DNA from 3 places in the Microbacterium sp. Ru50 genome. Region 1 is predicted to be linked to each of the others. Evidence: predicted binding sites of a transcription regulator. Region 1 holds the regulator's gene; each other region holds the start of a gene.
What was found. The regulator LexA, encoded in region 1, represses DNA repair genes until DNA is damaged. The targets are predictions, from matches to a motif close to TCGAACANNTGTTCGA.
Positions count from the first base shown of each region.

Region 2: the regulator LexA is predicted to act here: its motif matches at 5,083-5,098, upstream of C3481_RS13655 (HNH endonuclease signature motif containing protein).
Region 3: the regulator LexA is predicted to act here: its motif matches at 2,620-2,635, upstream of C3481_RS06090 (HNH endonuclease signature motif containing protein).

Region 1 covers NZ_PQSV01000001.1:909,871-917,209, forward strand. Annotated here, with positions in the region: gene C3481_RS04350 (SseB family protein) at 1-518, opposite strand, end outside; gene priA (bifunctional 1-(5-phosphoribosyl)-5-((5-phosphoribosylamino)methylideneamino)imidazole-4-carboxamide isomerase/phosphoribosylanthranilate isomerase PriA) at 502-1,248, opposite strand; gene hisH (imidazole glycerol phosphate synthase subunit HisH) at 1,307-1,969, opposite strand; gene hisB (imidazoleglycerol-phosphate dehydratase HisB) at 1,966-2,571, opposite strand; gene C3481_RS04370 (histidinol-phosphate transaminase) at 2,568-3,653, opposite strand; gene C3481_RS04375 (LysM peptidoglycan-binding domain-containing protein) at 3,696-4,052, opposite strand; gene lexA (transcriptional repressor LexA) at 4,309-4,974, shown strand; gene C3481_RS04385 (prolyl oligopeptidase family serine peptidase) at 5,053-6,969, shown strand; gene hflX (GTPase HflX) at 7,088-7,339, opposite strand, start outside.
Region 2 covers NZ_PQSV01000004.1:62,290-69,628, forward strand. Annotated here, with positions in the region: gene rfbA (glucose-1-phosphate thymidylyltransferase RfbA) at 1-312, shown strand, start outside; gene rfbB (dTDP-glucose 4,6-dehydratase) at 312-1,310, shown strand; gene C3481_RS13640 (hypothetical protein) at 1,348-1,929, shown strand; gene C3481_RS13645 (ECF transporter S component) at 2,066-3,142, opposite strand; gene C3481_RS13650 (fibronectin type III domain-containing protein) at 3,344-4,921, shown strand; gene C3481_RS13655 (HNH endonuclease signature motif containing protein) at 5,132-6,550, shown strand; gene C3481_RS13660 (SRPBCC family protein) at 6,595-7,083, opposite strand; gene C3481_RS13665 (aldo/keto reductase family oxidoreductase) at 7,161-7,339, shown strand, end outside.
Region 3 covers NZ_PQSV01000001.1:1,263,905-1,271,243, reverse strand. Annotated here, with positions in the region: gene C3481_RS06100 (L-serine ammonia-lyase) at 1-351, shown strand, start outside; gene C3481_RS06095 (Hsp20/alpha crystallin family protein) at 502-927, shown strand; gene C3481_RS06090 (HNH endonuclease signature motif containing protein) at 1,149-2,585, opposite strand; gene C3481_RS06085 (MarR family winged helix-turn-helix transcriptional regulator) at 2,773-3,204, opposite strand; gene C3481_RS06080 (DUF2207 domain-containing protein) at 3,240-5,039, shown strand; gene C3481_RS06075 (hypothetical protein) at 5,326-5,658, shown strand; gene C3481_RS06070 (sodium:calcium antiporter) at 5,756-6,820, opposite strand; gene C3481_RS06065 (amidohydrolase) at 6,914-7,339, opposite strand, start outside.

The DNA of each region.
Region 1 (7,339 bases):
GGCTCCCACGGCAGACCCTGACCGATCGCCCAGACGGCAGGTCGCCGCAGCACGAACTCCGTCTCGGAGCCCGGATCGATCACGATCAGGTCGGTGTCATCGGATGCCGCGGCCATGGCCGTGCGCACACCGTCGGCCGGGACCGGCCGAGCGACGGAATCCCACCGCGCCAGCGCCGCGACCGAGGTGAAGACCGGCAGGACCCGACGGCCGTCGGGGGCCGCAACCGTGACGATCGACAGCTCCTGCGTCTTGTCGACACGGAGCCCGGTGGGTCCGATCCCCTCGTCGCCCTTCTCGGGGACGAGCGGGATCAGCAGCCGCGCCGTGCGGTACGCCTCGACGACCGCCACCGCGTCACCAGCGCCGACGCGGAACGCCTCCAGCGCGGCGAGCAGCGCGGGATCGGCGGAGCCATCGTCGCCGGCGTGCGGGTTCGACTCGAAGCTGCGCCCCTCCCAGGGGACGCCCGCCGAATCGGCGGCGTGGCCGCAGCCGTCGTCAGTCTCCGGCGACATCCAGCGCCTCGGCCAGCGTGAACGCGCCGGCGTAGAGTGCCTTGCCGACGATCGCGCCCTCGACACCGAGCGGCACGAGCTCGCGGAGCGCGGCGATGTCATCGAGGCTCGAGATCCCACCGGATGCGACCACGGGCTTGGGCGTCCGCGAGGTGATCTCGCGCAGCAGCTCGATGTTGGGCCCCTGCAGGGTGCCGTCCTTGGTCACGTCGGTGACGACGTAGCGGCTGCAGCCGGCATCCTCGAGGCGCTCCAGGACGTCCCAGAGGTCGCCGCCGTCTCGCGTCCAGCCGCGGGCGGCGAGCGTCGTGCCGCGGACGTCGAGTCCCACCGCGATCGCGTCGCCGTAGCGTCCGATCACGTCGGCCGCCCACTCCGGGTTCTCGAGCGCCGCAGTGCCGAGGTTGATGCGGGTCGCTCCGCTCTCGAGGGCCGCCTCGAGCGTCGCGTCGTCGCGGATGCCACCCGAGAGCTCGATCTGCACGCCCTTGACCTGCTTGATGACCTTGCGCAGCACGGCGGCGTTGTTGCCTCGGCCGAAGGCGGCGTCGAGGTCGACGAGATGGATCCACTGCGCGCCCTGCTTGGCCCAGGCGAGGGCCGCGTCGACGGGGTCGCCATAGGTCGTCTCGCTGCCGGCTTCGCCCTGGGTCAGGCGCACGGCCTTCCCGTCGGCGACGTCGACCGCGGGCAGGAGGATCAGTTCGGGGGTGGACGCGAAGTCGTTCATCACATTCCAGGGGTGGGTCGGGATGCGCGCTCGTCCACGCGAGCGCACCAGAGGGAGACTAGTGGCGCGGCAGGGCGCCGATCCAATTGGCGAGGAGACGGATGCCGGCGGCCCCCGACTTCTCGGGGTGGAACTGCGTCGCAGACAGCGGCCCGTTCTCGACCGCGGCGAGGAACGGTGCGCCGTAGTCGCACCACGTCAGCACGGGCTCGGCGAAGGGCTTCATGACCTCGAGGCTCCAGTCCTGGGCGCCGTAGGAGTGCACGAAGTAGAAGCGCTCGTCCTCCAGCCCGTCGAACAGCGTCGACCCCGCCCCGGCACGGACGGTGTTCCAGCCCATGTGGGGCAGCACGGGCGCCTGCAGCTCGGTGACGGTGCCCGGCCACTGTCCGAGCCCCTCGGTGTCATCGCCGCGCTCCACGCCGTTGCCGAACATGATCTGCATCCCGACGCAGATGCCCAGCACCGGACGTCCCCCGGCCAGGCGCCGCTCGATGATCTCGTCGCCGCGGCTCTCGCGCAGGGCGGCCATGACGGCGCTGAAAGCACCGACTCCCGGAACGAGAAGCCCGTCGGCGTCGCGGATGAGGCCGCGGTCCGACGTCAACCGCGCATCTGCCCCCGCGGCGGAAAGAGCCTTGACCGCCGAGTGGACGTTGCCCGACCCGTAGTCGAGCACGGCGACGAGCGGCGCGCGTTCGGTCCGGTCACCCTCGGTCATAGGGCGCCCTTCGTGCTGGGGATGCCGTGCACGAGCGGATCGAGCGCCTTCGCCTGCCGGAAAGCTCGGGCGAACGCCTTGTACTCCGCTTCGGCGATGTGGTGCGGATCACGTCCGCCGAGGACGCGGACGTGCACCGTCAGCCCGGCGTTGAACGCGATGGCCTCGAACGTGTGTCGCACGAGCGAACCGGTGAAGTGCCCGCCGACGAGGTGGAACTCGTAACCGTCCGGCTCCCCCGAGTGCACGAGGTACGGACGCCCCGAGATGTCGACGACCGCCTGCGCGAGCGCCTCGTCGAGGGGCACGAGTGCATCACCGTAGCGGGAGATGCCCGACTTGTCGCCCAGCGCGGAACGCAGCGCCTGTCCGAGCACGATCGCCACATCCTCCACCGTGTGGTGCGCGTCGATGTGCGTATCGCCCGTCGCGCGCACGGTCAGGTCGGTGAGCGAGTGCTTCGCGAACGCCGTCAGCAGGTGGTCGAAGAACGGCACGGTCGTCTCGATCGTGCTGATCCCGGTGCCGTCGAGGTTGAGCTCGAGCTCGACGCTCGACTCGCTCGTGGCGCGACGGATGCTGGCCGTTCGGGGGCTGGTCATGCCTCCGAGTCTATCGAGGCCAGTGCTTCGAGGAACGCGGTCGTCTCGTCTTCCGTGCCGGCGCTCACACGCAGGCTGTGCGGGATGCCCACGTCGCGGACGAGGATGCCGCGGTCGTACAGAGCCTGCCAGGTCGCCCGCGGGTCGTCGACGCCGTCGAACAGCACGAAGTTCGTCCAGCTCTCGTACGCGTGATAGCCGAGGGCGTCGAGCGTCGCCGACATCCGGTCGCGCTGCGCGACGATCTCGTCGACCATCCGGAGCATCGTCGTCGAGTGGGAGAGGGCGGCTGTCGCCGCCGCCTGCGTCAGCGCGCTCAAGTGGTACGGCAGTCGGACGAGCCGGAGCGCGTCGATGAGCGTGGGGTCGGCGGCGAGGTAGCCGACGCGGGCGCCGGCGAAGGCGAAGGCCTTGCTCATCGTGCGCGACACGACGAGCCGGTTGCGCTCACCGAGAAGCGTCAGAGCGGAGGAGCTTTCGCGCGGCGCGAACTCCTGGTAGGCCTCGTCGACGATCACGATGCCGTCGGTGGCCCCGTACACCGCCTCGATGACGTCGAGCCCGAGGGGTGTGCCGGTGGGGTTGTTGGGCGCACACAGGAAGACGACGTCCGGGCGGAGCTCGGCGACCTGGGCTGCGGCGGAGGCGGGATCGAGCGTGAAGTCGGGTCCACGTGTCCCCGTGACGTACTGGGCGCCGGTCGCGCGCGTCAGCAGGGGGTACATCGAGTAGGTCGGACCGAAGCCCATCGCGGTGCGTCCCGGGCCTCCGAAGGCCTGGAGGAGGTGCTGCAGGACCTCGTTCGATCCGTTCGCTGCCCAGATGCGATCGGGGGTCAGGCCGTGGCCGAGGTACTCGGCGAACGACTCGCGGAGGTGGGTGAACTCGCGGTCGGGATAGCGGTTGACGTCGCGCAGGGCGCGGGCTACGGCATCCAGGATGTCGTCGGCGACCTCTTCGGGAACGGGATGCGTGTTCTCGTTGACGTTCAGCGCGACCGGAAGGGGCGCCTGCGGGGCGCCGTACGGGGTGAGGCCTCGCAGATCGTCTCTGAGGGGCAGATCATCCAGACTCGGGCTCATCCCACCCATGCTAGGCCGCGCGCGCCACTGTTGCCGCCGGTGTCAGCTCGCGGCGTACTCGGCCGGGATCGCAAGCGTCTGGCCGGCCTCGAGCTGGCCCGAGCCGAGAGCGTTCAGCCGGATGATCGCATCGACGACATCGCGGGGGTCGGCGGCGGGCGCCACCTCTTCGGCGATGGACCAGAGCGATTCGCCGGACATCACGGTCACGGTCGTGAACGAGCCGGCGGGGGCGCCGACCTCGCTCGAGGCGAGCGCGCCTCCCCCCGAGAGCACGGCTGCCGTGATGGCGACGACCGCCGGAAGGGCGGCGATCGTGGCGACGACGCGGCGTCCGCGGCGCGTCAGACGCAGGCGGGTGCGGGGGGCCGGTGCGAAGCGGGCATCGATCGTGGTCATGGCATCTCCTCGGGAGCGGTAGGAAGATTCGCCCCCGCCTCTCGGCCGGGAGAGACGGGTGCGAACTTCGGTTCCGAACGTATCTTCGATATTGTGTGGTGTCAACCACCCACCGAAATCGGAGACCGATCGAAGAGACACGCGGAGCGTTCCGCGATGTCGCCGTCGTATCGGGCTACCTTTTCGACAGCGAGAGCCCACCATGAACCTCCGACATCGGGTCGGGGACGGGGCGCGACGACAGGAGACCGGCGGTATGAGCGAGAAGCCGCAGACGCGACGACGCAAGAATCTGAGCGACAAGCAGCTCGCGATCCTCGAGGTGATCCAGAACGCGATCGCCCGCAACGGCTACCCGCCGAGCATGCGCGAGATCGGCGACGCGGTCGGCCTCAAGTCGCTGTCCAGCGTCACCCACCAGCTGAACCAGCTCGAGCTCAGCGGCTACCTGCGGCGCGACCCCGGCAAGACCCGCGCGATGGAGGTGCTCATCGATCTCCCGGGCACCGCCGGCGAGAACCCGGCCGACGCCGCGCCCGCCCTCGGCGACGCCGCCCTCGTGCCGCTCGTGGGCCGCATCGCGGCGGGCGTGCCGATCACCGCCGACCAGCAGGTCGAGGAGATCTTCCCGCTGCCGCGCCAGCTCGTCGGCAAGGGCGAGCTGTTCATGCTCAAGGTCGTCGGCGACTCGATGATCGACGCGGCCATCTGCGACGGCGACTGGGTCGTCGTGCGGGCGCAGGCAACCGCCGACAACGGCGAGATCGTCGCGGCCATGCTCGACGGCGAGGCGACGGTGAAGACGCTCCGCCAGCGCGACGGCCACACGTGGCTCCTCCCCCGCAACTCGGCGTTCGAGCCGATCCTCGGCGACGACGCGACGGTGCTCGGCAAGGTCGTGGCGGTTCTGCGCACGGTCTGAGGCGCCCCGGGACGGCATCCGCTCCCCACCGTCTCCCCGGTCGAGGTCGGGAAGCCAGGCCTCGCGTAGCGTGGCTGTATGTCGCAGCAGCTTCCCTATGGTTCCTGGCCCTCTCCCCTGACGGCGGCATGGGCCAGCGCGTCATCATTGCGCCTCGACGGCGCGAGCTTCGTGGGTGATGAGATCTGGTGGGGCGAGTCGCTGCCCGACGAGGCCGGTCGCGTCGCGGTCATGCGCCGCCGCGGCGATGGCACCGTGCAGGTCGTCCTCCCCGCACCCTGGAACGCCCGGTCGCGCGTGCACGAGTACGGCGGCGGAGCCTGGACGGTGTCGGATGACGGCGAGCTGTTCTTCGTCGACAAGTCCGACCAGCGCATCCGGAGCCTTCGCCCGGGCGGCGATCCCCGACCGCTCACTCCGGAGGAGACCGGCACGCACTACGGGGGCCTCCGCTGGCAGCGCGGCGTCCTTCTCGCGGTTCGCGAACGCGAACGTCCCGGCGGCACGCCCGAGCGCCACATCGTCCGCATCGAGCGCGCTGACAGCGCCGAGGTTCCCGACGCCTCGAGCGTGACCGAGCTCGCCGGCGGTAGCGACTTCGTCGCCCAGCCGGCGCTGTCGCCCGATGGCTCGCGCCTCGCCTGGGTGGCCTGGGATCACCCCGACATGCCCTGGGACCGCACGCGCATCCGCGTCGCCGACCTGGACGCCCCCCGCGGCATCCGTGACGTCGCGGGCGGCGCCACCGCCGCGCTGCAGCCCGAGTGGACCGACGACGGCGCGCTGTTCTTCGCCGACGAGCCGACCGGACGCTGGAATGTCTACCGCGTCGACCCCGCGACCGACGCCCCGCCCACGGCCGTCTCGCCCGCCGACGCCGACACGGGTGGTGGCCTGTGGGTGCTCGGCACCCGCTGGTACGCGCCGCTCGATGACGGCCGCCTGGTGGCCGTGCGCACCCACGGATCGGACCAGCTCGTGATCGTGGACCGCGACGGCGGCGCCATCCCGCTTCCCTTCCCCGCCACCGCACGCGTGCAGATCGAAGACGTCCGCGGCAGCCGCGCCCTCGTCAGCGGGGCGATGCCGGGAGGGGCGGGCCTGTGGCTCGTCGACCTGGACACCGGCGAGACGAGCGCGGTCCGCGGCGGTGCTCCGGACGTCGACGCATCGTGGATCCCGCACGCCCGGCAGCTGACGACGGAGGGCCCGCACGGCCTGGTGCATGCCTTCGCCTACCCGCCGACCAACCCCGACGTCACCGCGCCGGCCGACGAACTGCCCCCGTACCTGGTCTGGGTGCACGGCGGGCCGACCTCGCACGTGGGCGGCGCAGCCGACAGCAAGGTGGCCTACTTCACGAGCCGCGGCATCGGCGTCCTCGACGTCAACTACGGCGGTTCGACGGGATACGGCCGTTCCTACCGCGAACGGCTGAAGGGACAGTGGGGTGTCGTCGACGTCGACGACGTCGCCGCGGCCGCACGCGGTCTCGCCGACGAGGGTCTCGCGGATCCGTCACGGCTGGCGATCGAGGGAGGATCCGCCGGCGGCTGGACCGTGCTCGCGGCGCTCGTCGGAACGGATGTCTTCGGGGCGGGCGTCTCGCGCTACGGTGTCGGCGATGCGCGTGCTCTGGCCGCCGAGACGCACGACTTCGAGGCGCGGTACCTCGACGGTCTCATCGGCCCCCTCCCCGAAGCCGAGCCGGTCTACATCGAGCGATCGCCGCTGAGCCGACCCGAGCGGTTCCGGGTGCCGCTGCTGCTCCTGCAGGGCGACGAGGACGCCGTCGTGCCGCCGGCGCAGGCCGAGGCCATCCGCGACGCGCTCGTGGCGCACGGTGTGCCCCACGCCTACGTGCTATACGCGGGCGAGGGACACGGGTTCCGGCGCACCGAGACGATCGTGAACGCGCTCGAGACCGAGCTGGCGTTCCTCGGCCGGGTCTTCGGCTTCGACACCCCCGGCGTCGCACCGCTCGCGCTCGATTGAGCCCCGCGACGGCCGGTGCTGATACATCCGTCAGGCCGGTGGTGTTGGTGAGGCCTTCCACGCGCGCGGAGGACTCACCGGCACCACCGATCGTGCAGGTGTATCGCCGCGCGCCGATTCAGACGGCGTAGGGCGCAAGCTCGGCCGCGAGACGCTCCGAGACATGCGCGTGCACGGCGGTCCCGTCCTGCTCGTGCGACGTCGCGACGATGTGGCCGCTCTCGTGCACGGCCGAGATCAGGTCGCCGCGGTCGTACGGCACGAGCGCGCGCACCTCGACGGCCGGCAGGGGCAGCGCGTCCTCGATGGCGGCGCGGAGCTCATCGATGCCCTCGCCGGTGCGCGAGGACACGAAGTGCGCCGTCGGCTC
Region 2 (7,339 bases), on a different contig from region 1:
GAGCCCTCGCCCCGCGGCGAGTACGAGATCACCGACATCAACAGCGCCTACCTCGAACGGGGCAAGCTGCAGGTCGAGGTCCTCCCCCGCGGAACCGCCTGGCTCGACACGGGAACCTTCGACCAGATGACCGACGCTGCCGATTACGTCCGGACGATGGAGCGGCGGACGGGTCTGCGCATCGGCGTTCCCGAGGAGGTGGCCTGGCGGCAGGGGTTCCTCACCAACGAGGAACTGCGCGAGCGCGCGGTCAAGCTCGTGAAGTCCGGGTACGGCACATATCTGTTGGAGATTTTGGAGAGGGGACGCTGATGGGAACGCTTCTCGTGACCGGCGGTGCCGGGTTCATCGGTTCGAATTTCGTTCACCACGTCATCGGCAACACCGACCACTCGGTGATCGTGCTCGACAAGCTCACCTATGCGGGCAACGCCGCATCCCTGGCGGGTCTGCCCGAGGACCGGGTGCGGCTGGTCGAGGGCGACATCGCCGACGCCGCGCTCGTGGACGAGCTGTTCGGGCAGGTCGACGCGGTCGTGCACTACGCGGCCGAGTCGCACAACGACAACTCCCTCCACGACCCCCGCCCCTTCCTCGACACGAACATCGTCGGCACGTACACGCTGCTCGAGGCAGCGCGCAAGCACGACAAACGCTTCCACCACATCTCCACCGACGAGGTGTACGGCGACCTCGAACTCGACGACCCGGCACGGTTCACCGAATCCACCCCGTACAACCCGTCCTCGCCCTACAGCAGCACCAAGGCCGGCTCCGACCTGCTCGTGCGCGCATGGGTGCGTTCGTTCGGGGTGAAAGCGACGATCAGCAACTGCTCGAACAACTACGGCCCCTACCAGCACGTCGAGAAGTTCATCCCCCGCCAGATCACCAACGTCCTGCGCGGCATCCGCCCCAAGCTCTACGGCAAGGGCGAGAACGTCCGCGACTGGATCCACGCCGACGACCACTCCTCCGCCGTGCTGACGATCCTCGACCGCGGCGTCATCGGCGAGACGTACCTCATCGGCGCCGACGGCGAGAAGGACAACAAGACCGTCGTCGAGCTCATCCTCGCCCTCACCGGCAACCCCACCGACGCGTACGACCACGTCACCGACCGCCCCGGACACGACCTCCGCTACGCGATCGACTCCACCAAGCTCCGCACCGAACTCGGCTGGACACCCCGCTACCAAGACTTCGAAGCCGGCCTGAAAGCCACCATCGACTGGTACCGCGACAACGAAGACTGGTGGGCGCCCGCAAAAGACGGCGTCGAAGCCTTCTACGCCTCGAAAGGCCAGTGAGAGTCCGGCTCGGGCGTCTCACACCTAGGCTGAGCGCATGAGCGAACGCGTCCGCCCTCCTCGCCTCGTGACGACGTGGGCGGTCGTGGTGCTCATCGTCGGCGCGGGCGTGGCAGCGTCTCTGCTCTCCGCCGGCCCGAGCGACGAGCGAGCGAGCGGGCCGGACTCCGGCGCGAGCGCACCTCCCTCCACGCCTACCGCTGCCGCGGCGGCCGAGGCCCCCCTCGAACAGTCACCCCCGGCGGAGGACCCACCGACCACGGTCGCGCCCGTCGAAGTGAATACGTCCACCGTGGATGAAGAGCTTCGTGCGGCGCTCAACATCGACGAGTACTCGGACGTCTGGAGAGAGGCGCCATCCTCCTGGGCCGGCTACATACAGGACGTCAGCGTGCAAGGCGCGAACGTGGCCGTGACGCTCGGCATCGAACCTGACCAGCGGGACAGGGACAGAATTGCAGAAGACGCTGCCCTCGCGATCTCTGTCATCCTGCCGGCTGAATTGGCAGCGGGCATCGATTGGATCATCGTGAAGGATGCAGGCGGGGTCGAACTAGCCCGGGCCGAGCCCAAACCCGCCGACGTCGGCGAGCCACCTACGCTCGGGTTCTTGGGCTGAGGAGCCGTCGCGACAATGGTCGGTATCCGGGTTGATCCGCACCAACGGTGCATCATCTGAGCGCCGAGACCCCGGCAGCCGACCCGACCGGTCAGCGCACCTCCGCCTCGAGCCGTGCGGTGGAACGCGAGCGACGTCAGCGCGCGACCGCTCCGGGCGACCAGCCGTTCCGGTTGCCCGAGACCTGTCCGCTCTGCGCGATCAGCCGCTCGACGAGCGGGATCTGCGCGGTGGGGATGCTCACCCGGCTGCGCAGCATCGCGATGCCGACGAGGGCGATGAACCCCGAGAGCATCTTGTCGATGACCGACGTGAGGATGTTGGCCGAGAAGGCCGCGGCGACGACGGGCAGGCCGAGTCCGGCGATCGACGAGGTGACGTTGTCGGAACCGTGGCCGGAGTACCCGCCGAACATGAGGACGCCCAGCGGAGCACCCACCAGCGAGCACGCCACCGCCACGAGCAGAGTGAGGTTGACGTAGCGGAAGAGGTCGGCTCCCATGCCGAACCGGCGGATGCCGTACGCCCATACGAGCGCTCCGGCGACGTTCACGAGCGCGAAGGGAGCCGCCCCCGGGGCGCCCACGACGAACCCGAACACGTTCGTGCTGAGTCCGACGACGACTCCCGCCCAGGGACCGAAGACCATCGCCGCGACCGCGGTGCCCGCCATGTCGAGGTAGATCGGCAAATGGAGCAGCTGCACCGTCGACATGCCGATGAAGTTGACGATGAGGCAGCCGAACATGATCAGCGCCTGCGTCCGCCGGGAGACGAGCGGGGGCGGCGCTGTCAGCGAGGTCGGCGAGACCGGTGATTCGCTCGCGGGGCGGGGACGCCGCGGCGGCGAGACCCGGGGAGCCACATCATCGGGCCGGCGTGCCTGCTGATAACGACGGATCCAGCGGTCGGCCTCGTCTGAATCTGCGCCGAGCGCCAGCACGATGTCGCGCAACAGCCCGATGTCGACCCGGGCCCGGCCCGGCCGGAACGCGTCGTACACCGTGGTACGCGGAGGCGTGGCAGCCGCCGGATTGATGCCCCTCTCGACGCGCAGTTGTGCGATGCGACGGACGAGTTCGGCGTACGACACCGGCCCGGCGGCATCCTTCAGCGCGAGCAGATCCCGCGCGATCGCGTCGAGTGAATCGGGCTCGCCGAATCGCGTGTCATCGTCCTGCACGTGCGCTCCCCCGCCCTCGAGCGGATGCATGTCGCAAACCGCATACGCGCGGCGGATCCCCTCGCCCCGCGGCGATCACTCTATCGACACTGGCCGCCGGGGTGTTCGGGATTGTTCGCACACGCGCGTTGCGGGCCCGAACGGCCCGCGTCGTGGGGCGACCGATGCCAGCGTGAGAGCGACGGCTCGCCGACTGGGGCGCGGGTCGCGATTCGCTCTCGATGAGGATCCATGAAGAGAAGACATCCCTCCCTCGCCGCGGCCTCGGCCGCCCTGATCGCAGCGACGCTCGTCGTCGCCGGTATGGCGCTCCCGGCGCATGCCGACGAACCGGCCGGAGGCGTTGATCCGGCGGGGCCGACCGCGGCAGCCGAAGTCGAGGTGGCAGGTGCCGAGGTGATGGCTGAGGCGCTGGTTGCGGACCCGGAAGCCGCGGAGCCGGTTGGGGAACCGGATGCCGCGGAGCGCGTCACCGCCGAAGCATCCGCATCCGCATACGCACCCGCACCCGCACCCGCACCCGCACCCGCACCCGCACCCGAGTCTGCTGAGCCCGCGGCGGTCAGTGCGGCGCCCGGCTACGTGAATGACGACGGGTCCGGTGCGGGCCACGATGACGACGACAGTGTCGCCGATCTGCCGCCGCAGACGGGAGTCACGATCAGCATCCGGGTCGATGGCGCAGAGATCGGCGTCGGCCCGATCGGCGAGCGCGGACCGATCGAGCGATACGAGCTCATCGTCCGTCCCATGGACGGCGGCGAGCCGATCACGCGCACCTCGACGACCCGAACCGTCTTCATCCTGACCGGGCTGAAGCCGGGCACTTACGAGATCGAGGCGAGCCTGCACAACAGCCACGGCTCGACGGGCGCCCGCGACATTCGATTCGCGGTGCCGGAGGTTCCCGGCGAGCCGACGGTGACGATCCGTGACAGTAGCCCCACGGCGCTGCTCGGCGAGATCTGGGCGGCCCCGCTGCAGAACCCGTTCCCGGAGGGGGTCTGGCCGTTCTATCTGCCCACCACCTACACCGCGACCCTCACGGGCGGCGGCCGCACCGAAACGCGCGAGGTCGACGACGTGCAGGGTCTCGGACGCTTCGGGTTCACCGGCCTCGAGCCCTCGACGACATACACGCTGACGGTCGTCGCCCGGAACGCCGCGGGGCAGAGCGCGCCCGTCTCGGTGCAGGCATCCACGAGTCCCGTCACCGGACCGACCGCGCCCGATCCCGACGCGCTGACCGGCGATAACCGCGGCGGGGTCGTCGTGAACGGCGCATCCGTCCCCGGCACCACGGTGACGGCGAACGTCGGACGCGAGCTGGCGGGTATGGCGATCCACGGGTGGCTGTTCTCCGAGCCGCGATATCTGGGCGTGGCCACGGTCACGGCAGACGGCATCGCGACGTTCGCCCTTCCCGCCGACATCCCCGCGGGCGCCCACCGCCTCGCACTCACCGCGGACGACGGCAGCACGCTCGGCTGGAGCCCCGTCGAGGTGCGCGCCGCTGAGGTGACCACTCCGCCCGCCACCGGTGGCCCGGGTGGGCCTGGCGCTGGGGCCGGAGCGGGTGCCGGGTCTGGGTCTGGCGCTGGGGTTGACGGGTCTGGGGCTGGGGTTGACGGGTCTGCGTCGGAGGGCCGAGACGGCGCGACCTCGGCTGCGGGTTCTGTCGCGTCGGCGGCGAAGACGCGCGCTCTGGCATCGACCGGCGGTGCGGCGCCGTGGGAGCTCGCTGTGTGGGCTGCGGCGCTTCTCGCGGCCGGCGGGCTGGTGATCGCGAGACGACGAGTCGTCGACTGACGCTCATCGAGAGAACGATGTGCGGGGCACCGACCATGGGGGGCGGTGCCCCGCACATGCTTTCACTGCGCCATTTCGCTCCGCCCGCATTTCGCTGCGTGCGCCGTCCGACAGAGGCCGCCGATTCCTCCACAATTCGACAGCGAGAAACTTCTCCACAAATGTACGGATATTCGATGTCAATGTCCGACCCCTGGGCAGAATGGGAACATGGCATCGAACGGCGACAGCTCATACGATCCGCAGGCCGGCTCGTCGGCGTCGCCATACGCCGGTGTCGTCGACCGGGTCTCCGAAGCAGACGAGCTGCTTCACGCGGCCCACATCGCGATGACGCGCGCTCTCGCCGAGGCGGGGCGCAGCGCCCTCCGGCAGGCAGCGCGCTCGCGAACGCGACCGCGCGGTATGGGCTCCGACATGGAGATGCGCTCGATCGCCGCCGAGGTCGCCGGGGTGCGACGCTCGCACGACCGTCGCGCGCAGAGCGAGATCGACCACGCACTGACCATCGTCGACGATTACCCCGCTGTCTTCGAGGCGTGGGAGCAGCAGCGCATCACGCGCGACCATGTCGATGCGGTCGTCCGGATGGGATGCGGCCTCGCCGACGACATCCGCGACGACTACGCGCTGCAGGCGATCTCGATCTGCGAGCGTGACATCGCGTCACGGGTGCGCGAGGCGCTCCGCAACCTGGCTGCGCGGATGGGATCCGAGTCCTTCGCCGAGCGGCACCGCACGGCAACGGCGAAGCGACGCGTCTGGGTGACCAACGGCACCGACGGCATGTCCGAGCTCGGCGCCACCCTGCCGACCGTCATCGCCGCAGGCATCCACGACCGCCTCACCGCCATGGCGCAGTCCGTCAAGGATGCGCGCGCCACCGCCGGGTCTCCACCCGCGGATGCTGCGCCGGGAGTTGCCGTTGCGGGTGATGGTGCCGCGGGTGCGGAGTCTGCGGATGCGGATGCCGCGGCGCCCGACGTTCGCACGATGGATCAGCTGCGCGCCGACATCCTCGGCGACCTGCTGCTCGGCGGCGCTCCGGTCGTCGACCCCACCTCTGGCAGCGACGCCGCGGGGCCGCTGGGTGCGATCCGGGCGCAGGTACAGGTGACGCTGACCTCTGAGACGGTGACCGGCGCCGACGAGGCCCCCGCCGAACTGGTAGGCGCCGCGCTCATCGACGCCGACACCGCCCGCAAGCTCGCCGGCCGCGCGAGAATCTGGAACCGGCTCTTCATCGATCCCATCACCCGCACACCGGTCGAGGTCGACACCTACCGACCCACCGCGGCGATGAGCAGACTGCTCAAGGCGAGAGATCAGCACTGCCGGTTCCCCGGATGCCGGAGGGCGGCGATCCGCTGCGAGCTCGACCACACCATCGACTACGCCCTCGGCGGGCACACCCACATCTTCAACCTCGCCCACCTGTGCCAGCGGCACCATTCGATGAAGCAATTCACGAAATGGGAAGTCAGACAGATCGGCGGCGGGGTTCTCGAATGGACCTCACCCCTCGGCCGGATCTACCGAGAAGACGTGCCGGTTCCGTCCGTGTGCTTCGTTCCCGATCCCGCCGGTCCGCCACCCGGGGCAGGCAGGGACGAGCCACCGCCCTTCTGACCCGGGCTCTTCACGAACTCGCCGGCGCCCCTCGGCGCGGCCGTCTATACGATCCGGAGGCGCTCCGCTTCAGCGAGCACGACGGGATCCTCGCATCCGCGCGCGAAGCCGGCGATCCGTCGGTCGATGTCGCGCTGCAGGATGACGCTGCCGATGCGCTCCGCGAGCGGCGCGAGCCACGCGGGGCGGCAGGCGAAGTTGTAGCGCCACACGGCCAACGAACGCGATGGGTCGCCCTCGACCGGACTGAACCGCCACCCGCCGCCCATACGCGCGAAGAACCACGAACCTTTCGTCATCTTCATCCCGACGTTCGACGGCGGGTTGTACGAGACGTACTCGCTCTCCATTGCCAGCCCGAAGCGCTGCACCGTGTACGTGCGGACGCCCTTCGCGGGCCGTTCCGCCCCGATCAGGTGCTGTCGCCGAATGAATGGATCCCACCGCTTCCGCACCGTGCCCTGCGTCTGCGACACCGCGAACGCGACGTCGGCGGGCACAGGCACGACGCAACGCGACTCGACGACCGGCACTCTCCCATCGTGGCACGGTCCGGCGCGCATACTGATAGAGCAGCACCACCGTCCCGCCCCTGAATCAACGGAGAATCATGCGCAGCGTCCCCCTCGGTCGGAGCAACATCCAGGTCCCCAACGTCGTCGCGGGCATGATGAGGATCGAGGAGCTCTCCGACGACGACATCCGAGCCCTCTACGACCGCTGCCGCGAGGTCGGTGTCGACTTCTTCGACCACGCCGACCTCTATGGCTCCTCGCGCCACGCGTGCGA
Region 3 (7,339 bases), 350 kb from region 1:
TGTCAGGCCGAGGTCGGGTCCGCGTGCGCGATGGCGGCCGGGGGCCTGACGGCGGTCATGGGTGGCAGCAACGCGCAGATCGAGAACGCGGCGGAGATCGCGATGGAGCACCACCTCGGGCTCACGTGCGACCCGGTCGGCGGTCTCGTGCAGATCCCGTGCATCGAACGCAACGCGATCGCCGCGTCGACGGCGGTCACCGCTGCGCGCCTCGCGCTGCGGGGCGACGGGCAGCACTACGTCTCGCTGGATGCCGTCGTCGAGACGATGCGGCAGACGGGGATCGACATGTCACACAAGTACAAGGAGACGAGCGAGGGCGGGCTCGCCGTCAACGTCGTCGAGTGCTGAGAGGCCCTTCCGCGCCCCGTCTCCGGGGCGCTGTTCGCCGTGCGAGAACCCTTGGCACTCGATGGGGGAGAGTGCTAATCTGAATGCAGTTGAGCCGACAGGGCTCAACTTCCAGATCTCAACATGAAGCATCAGAGAAGGGAAAGATCGATGGCTACTTACGACCCGTTCCGCGACCTCGACCGCATTGCCTCGAGCCTCTTCGACACGCGCCGCGGCCCCCGTCGCATGCCGATGGACCTCTACCGTGACGGCGACCACTACGTGATGACCGCCGACCTGCCGGGCATCGACCCGGGCTCGGTCGACATCGACGTCGACGGCCAGCTGCTGACGATCCGCGCCGAGCGCACGCTCACCAGCGGCGACGGAGTGAAGTGGATCACGCGCGAGCGTGAAGCCGCGAGCTTCCTGCGCCAGCTGAACCTCGGCCAGGGCGTCGACACGGAAGGCATCGCCGCGACCTACAACAACGGCGTCCTGACCGTGACCATCCCGGTCAGCGAGAAGGCCAAGCCGCGCAAGGTCGAGGTCACGACCGACGCAGCCGCGCCGGTGGTGCCGATCGAGAACTGATCGCGCAAATCCGCGTTCGCACGACGGGCGGCCGCAGCTCCCTCGGGGGCGGCGGCCGCCCGTCGCGTGCGGGTCGGTGCCGAATGCGTCGCGGATGCGCGGATGCGCGGATGCGCGGATGCGCCGATGCGTCGCGGCTGAGGAGATGCGTCACCGGTGACCAAAGGCGCGCGAGTCCGTCGTGCCCGGCCTCGGAACGTGCGCGGACACACGCCCCGAACTCAGAACGGTGGAGGTTCGTCCGTCGGTGGCCCGCCGCTTCCGGCATCCCGTGGCGGGCTCGCGGTGTCGATGGCGAAGCAGACGGCCGGTATGGGGACGTCTTCGCGGTAGGTCCTGCCGAGGGGTGAGGTCCATTCGAGAACCCCGCCTCCGATCTGTCTGACCTCCCACTTGGTGAACTGCTTCATCGAGTGGTGTCTTTGGCAGAGGTGGGCGAGGTTGAAGATGTGGGTGTGGCCGCCAAGGGCGTAATCGATCGTGTGGTCGATCTCGCACCGGATCGCGGCGCGCCGGCATCCGGGGAACCGGCAGTGCTGGTCCCGCACCATCAGGAGTTTCTTCATCGATGCGGTGGGCCGATAGGTGTCGATCTCGACCGGTGTGCGGATGACCGGGTCGATGAAGAGCCGGTCCCATTCGCTGACCTGCCCGGCGAGTCGTCGGACGGTGTCGGCATCGACGAGCCCGGCCCCGACGGCTTCGGCGGGGTTCTCGTCCTTGCCCATCAGTGTCCCCGCGGCGACGGCGACTTGCACGCGTGCCCGGATCGCCCCCAGCCCACCGGCCCGGTCGGTCCCGTAGGTCGGGTCGACCACGGGCGCGCCGCCGAGAACGAGGTCGCCCAGGATGTCCGCGCGCAGCTGGTCCATCGTCCGGGTATCGGCGGGCTCGCCCGCTTCTGCGGCATCCGCCGCCGAACTCTCCCCGGCATCCGCGCCGGCGCCCCGGCCAGCGGCATCCGCCCCGCCCGCCCCGGCACCGCCAGTGCCCGCGACCCGGGCGTCCTTCACCGACTGTCCCATCTGCGTGAGCCGGTCGAGCATCCCCGCCGCGATCACCGTGGGCAGACTGGCGACGAGGTTCGACATTCCGTCGGTTCCGTGGAACACGCGCACGCACCGTTCCGCGACCGCGGTCTTGTGCCGCTCTGTGAACGTCTGCGTATGCAACCGGGCTGCCAGGGTCTCCAGCGCACCCCGCACGCGGGAGGGCACATCCCGCTCACACACCCCGATCGCGGCCTCCGCGAACGAATCCCGCATCGCAGCCGGCACCCCCGCGCCGACGCGCACCACCAGATCCACGTGTCCGCATTCGATCCGCCGCTGCACCCACGCGTCGAACACAGTGGGGTAGTCGTCGATGACCGTCATCGCGTGGTCGATCTCACCCTGCAGCCGGCGGTCGGTCAGCCGGGCCATCCCGGCCGCTTCGGCTGCCACCGACCGCAGCTCCATATCCGACGCCATGCCGCGCACGCCGTCGCGGCGCGCGTTGTGCAGGGCGGCGTGGCCCAGATCGGCCAGCGCCCGAGTGCGGGCGATGTCAGCGGCGTGAGAGAGGTCGAGCGCCTCCGCGTACCGCGAGAGAGCGAGCGCCTGCGACGGTGTGGGGGCCTCGCGTCCCACTTCGCCACCCACGCCATTCGCTGTCATGTTCCCATGATGCCAGCAAGGTACGACATGTGAGTCGGACCTATGTTCGGTCAAAGAATGTCGGGTCACCGTCCCGCCTGGGGAGGAATCGACACCGCACGACGCCCCACGACACCGCGTGACGCCCCACGACGCCGCACGACGCCCCACGACACCGCGGGACGCCGCCCGACCGCTCCGCCGGGCGTCAGGGCAGGCGGCGCAGCTTCGTCGTCAGCTGCTCGAGCTGCTCCAGCTCCTCGGTCGACAGCATCGACATCCGCTCGGCGATGGAGCGACCGTGGGCCGCAGCGAGCCGGCGGAAGGCTGAGACGCCCTCCGGGGTCGCGGTGAGCATCGCGCCGCGACCGTCGGTGGGGTCACCGCACTTGGTGATGAGGCCGCGCGAGACCATCCGGTCGACCAGGCGCGACACGCTCGGCTGGCTGATGAGCATGTTGGCCGTGACATCGCGCAGCCGCGCCCGATGACCGGTGCCGCGCACGACCGTGAGAAGGACGTCGTACTCGGCTTGCGTGAGCTCATCGCCGGCGAAGTCGTTGCTGATGTCGTCGAAGATCTCGTGCTGCGCGCGGAACAGGCTCTCCCACGCTGCCACGGCACGACGACGATCGCTCATGGCGACAACTTTACTGCCCGCCTAAGCTGGTCGGCATGATGCGTCGCACCCGGGCGGCACTCGCGGTCGTGGTCCTCATGCTGATCACAGGCCTTTTCGGACTGACGGCCCCCGCCGCGGCATCCGAAGACGAATCCGCCGATGTCGACGCGTTCGTCTTCGATTCGCTTTCCGTCGATTACACCCTCACCCGCGACGAGGACGGCACGGCGCGGATGCGGGTCGTCGAGACCTTCGTCGCCGAGTTCCCCGAGTCGGATCAGAACCGCGGCATGCGCCGTCTTCTGCCCGAGACGTACAACGGGCAGCCGCTGCATCCGCGGCTCATCTCCGTCACCGACGAGAACGGGCAGGCCCGTCCCGTCGACACCGACAGCGAGGACGGCACGCTCGGCATCCTGACGCGCGAGCCCGGGTACCTGCACGGGCGGAACACCTTCGTCTTCACCTACGACCTCGAAAACGTCGTGTGGGACTTCGCGGACACCGGGCTGGAGTTCTACTGGGACGTCAACGGCATCGACTGGAATCAGCCGTTCCGTCAGGTGACCGCGACGCTGCACATCGATCCCGGCCTTGCGGCCTCGCTCGCGGGGCGTCAGGCCTGCTACATCGGCGAGCAGGACAGCACGACTCCGTGTCCCGAGATCATCGCCTCACCGGACGGAACCGCGATCACCGCCTCGGCGACCGACCTCGCACCGCACGAGACGCTCAGCTTCGCCGTCGGGTTCGACGAGGGCGCGTTCGAGGTATACGACACCGGGTTCCTGGCTTCGCCTCTGGGGTGGCTTCAGTCCGGGGCAGCGGTGCTCCTCGCCGGTGCCACCGGCTGGGCGCTGCGGAACCGCCGCCGGTACCTCCGCGACGATCCGGGGCGTCCGACGGTCATCGCGGAGTATGCACCGCCGCGCCGCATCGACGCACTCGATGCGGCGGTGCTGCTGCAGAAGACCTCGAAGGCGATTCCGGCCGAGATCCTTGAGCTCGCGCTCCTCGGTTCCATCCGCATCGTCGACGACGGCCACCGCCGCTGGGGGCGCGCGAAGCTGCAGGCGGAGCTCGTCGATCCCCGGGCCGCCGACGAGAACGGGCGCAGACTCCTGCGCGGCATGTTCCCGAATCACCGACGCGGTGAGGTCTACCGTTTCGGGACCTCCGACACGCGGCTGTCGTCCGAGTCCCAGCGGGCGCTGAAGATGGCGAAGGACAGCCTCCGCGGGCGCGACATGTACAAGCCGGTGCCGAGGGGAGTGCGCGGCTGGCCCGTCGCCGCCTGGGCGATCGCGGCGGGACTGGTGATCCTGTTCGGGGCGCTCGCGCTGAACGCATACGTCCACCCGGCGCTGCCCATCATCGGCATCGTGCTGGCGGGGGCGTCGTTCATCGTGGTCGTGTTCGCGGTCGCCGGCGATCCGTTGTCGGCCGCGGGCGCGGAGGTCCGTGATCACCTGCTCGGGCTCGACCTCTTCATCCGGTGGGCCGAGGCCGACCGCATCCGGATGCTGCAGTCGCCGACGGGCGCCGAGCGCGAACCGGTCGCGACGGACGACCCCCGCGAGGTCCTGCGGATCTACGAGCGTCTGCTGCCGTACGCCGTGCTGTTCGGCCGCGAGAAGGAGTGGGCCGAGCACCTGACGGCGGCCTACGCCGCAGCGGGTGTGAGTGCGCCGATCTGGTACTCCGGCTCGGGTGCCTTCGACGCCTCGTCCTTCTCCGCGGGCATCGGCACGCTCTCGTCGGCCGCGTCCTCGTCGTCGTCGACGTCGGGTGGCTCCAGCGGCGGCGGATCGGCCGGCGGGGGAGGCGGCGGAGGTGGTGGCGGCGGCGCCTGAGCGCTCGTCATCCGCGGCCGGCGCGCGACCCACGGACGCAGTTGAGGGCCCGACCGAAGAGGCATTCGGTCGGGCCCTCGTCCCTTTGCACCAAGAGTTTCCTGCAATCACATGCCGGTGGCTGCCACAGCAAAACAGCTACCGTGCGAGCACTCTATAACGACGAGGTAACGACGAGCAAGGGTTTTCCGTTATCTCTTCGTAATCATCGGAAACGCCGAGGCGCCACCTCGGCGGCATCCGGTTTTCGGCCTTCGCAGTGCCGTGGGTCTGTCAGGATGAGCGCGTGCACGCCCACGGCCGAGACACCGCCAGCGGACCCTTCGTGGTCACGCTCGTCGTCGACCTGCCGATCGCGAAGCCGGACGCTCTCGAGACGATCGCTTTCGTGTCGGATGGCGTCATCGAGAACGCAGGCACCGCGTTCCCGCGCGTGGGACTGGGGCGGGATGTGTGGGCCGAGGTGCAGATCCCCAGGTTCGCCGACCCGCCCCCGCTGGCGGTCGACGTGTGCTCGGACGTGTCATGGGATGTCGCGGCGACCGAGGCCGCACGACTGGCCGATGCCCTGCGGCGGGTCGGATGGTCGGTGCGGTCGCCACGCTCGGACGAGGTCTGACCCGCACACCCCGAGGCTGCGGGCTCACCCTGCGTCTGCGGGCTCACCCTGCGGCTGCGGGCTCACCCTGCGGCTGCGGGCTCACCCTGCGGCCGGATCACCCCGCGACGGCGAAGAGCCCTGCCACCCCGGCAGCGTAGAGGACGAGCACGACCAGTGAATCGACGCCCATCCCGGCCACGCGCTTTGCGGGCCGGAAGATGAGTCCGACGACGTAGACGAGCGTCAGCAGCGCGGCCAGCGCGGTGAGGTAGATGTCAGCTCCATTCGCCTGCGGCAGTACGGCCTGGCCCGAGATCAGGGTGGCCACGAGGAACAGCACGGGCAGGAACGCATTGCCGCCGAAGATGTCGCTCATCGCGAGATTGTCATCGCCCTGGCGGATGGCCTGCAGCCCCGTGGAGATCTCCGGCAGCGCGGTCGCCAGTGCGAGCACGGTCGCTCCGAACAGGACCCCCGACAGGCCGATCTCGTCGGCGATGGCGTCGCCGACCCGTTCGAGCACGACACCGGCTCCGAGCGTCGCGAGCGCCGAGACGGCGAAGATCGCGACGACCGCGCGGGTGCTCATCGCGTGATGCGGATGCTGCGGCTTCGCGCGCCGGTGCCCCGGCCGGTGCTCGCTCGCACCGGGCGATGTGCCGTTCTCATGCCAGGGAAGGTGCTTCCCGGCGCGCTGCACGAGGAAGAGCCCCGCGAGCCACAGCGCCGCGATGAGCACGACGTCGGGGGTGAGGCGGGCCACGACGAGATCACCGGGTAGCTGACTCCCCGCCATGACGACGGCGAGCACGGCGACCACGATCACGGCCTCGAGCACGAGGACGAGGGATGCTGCGCGATAGGTCAGCGGTCTGACCCCGTGCCCGCGCTTGCCGAACAGGTCGAGGATCACCAGCACCACGGTCTGCAGGGCGATGCCGCCGAGGATGTTGCCCACGGCGACCTCGAGATTGCCCGAGACGGCGGCGCTGACCGTGATGGCGATCTCGGGGAGGTTGGTCGCCACGGCGAGCACGATCAGTCCGCCGAACGCGCTGCCGATGTGCCAGCGCGCGTCGAGGACGTCGGTCGACTTCGAGAGCTGGATGCCGGCGACCCACACGACGGCGGCGGCAGCGGCGAACACCAGGAGGAGCAGCCAGAGGGGCAGGTTCGACATCCCCTCAGTGCACACCCGATCAGGCGGGTGCGTGTACCGCTTGCGTTCGCCCCCGGAACCGGCTCAGGATCCGGGACCGGTTCCGGATCCGGCTCAGCGGAGCCAGCTCGACCGGCCGAACCGCTCCCACCGCTCGACGATGTGCACGTCGCCGTCGTCGGTCGTCTCGAGCACCGTGGTTCCGCCGATGACCACGTGCTCGACGCGCGACTCCACGGCGAGCGGGTCGCCCGACCACAGGACGAGGTCGCCGTCGCGGCCGGCCTCGAGGGCGCCGACGCGGTCGTCGAGGCGCAGGATGCTGGCGGGGTTGGTGGTCAGCGCCTGCAGCGCGACATCCGCCGGGAGTCCCTCGCGCACCGCGAGGATCGCCTGCAGCCGGATCTGGTCGATCGGCACCACGGGGTGATCCGTCGTGATCGCGACCGTGACGCCCGCCGCGGCGATGAGGGCGAGAGCACCGATCGCCCGGTCGCGCAGCTCGACCTTCGAGCGCGAGGTGAGCATGGGCCCGAAGAT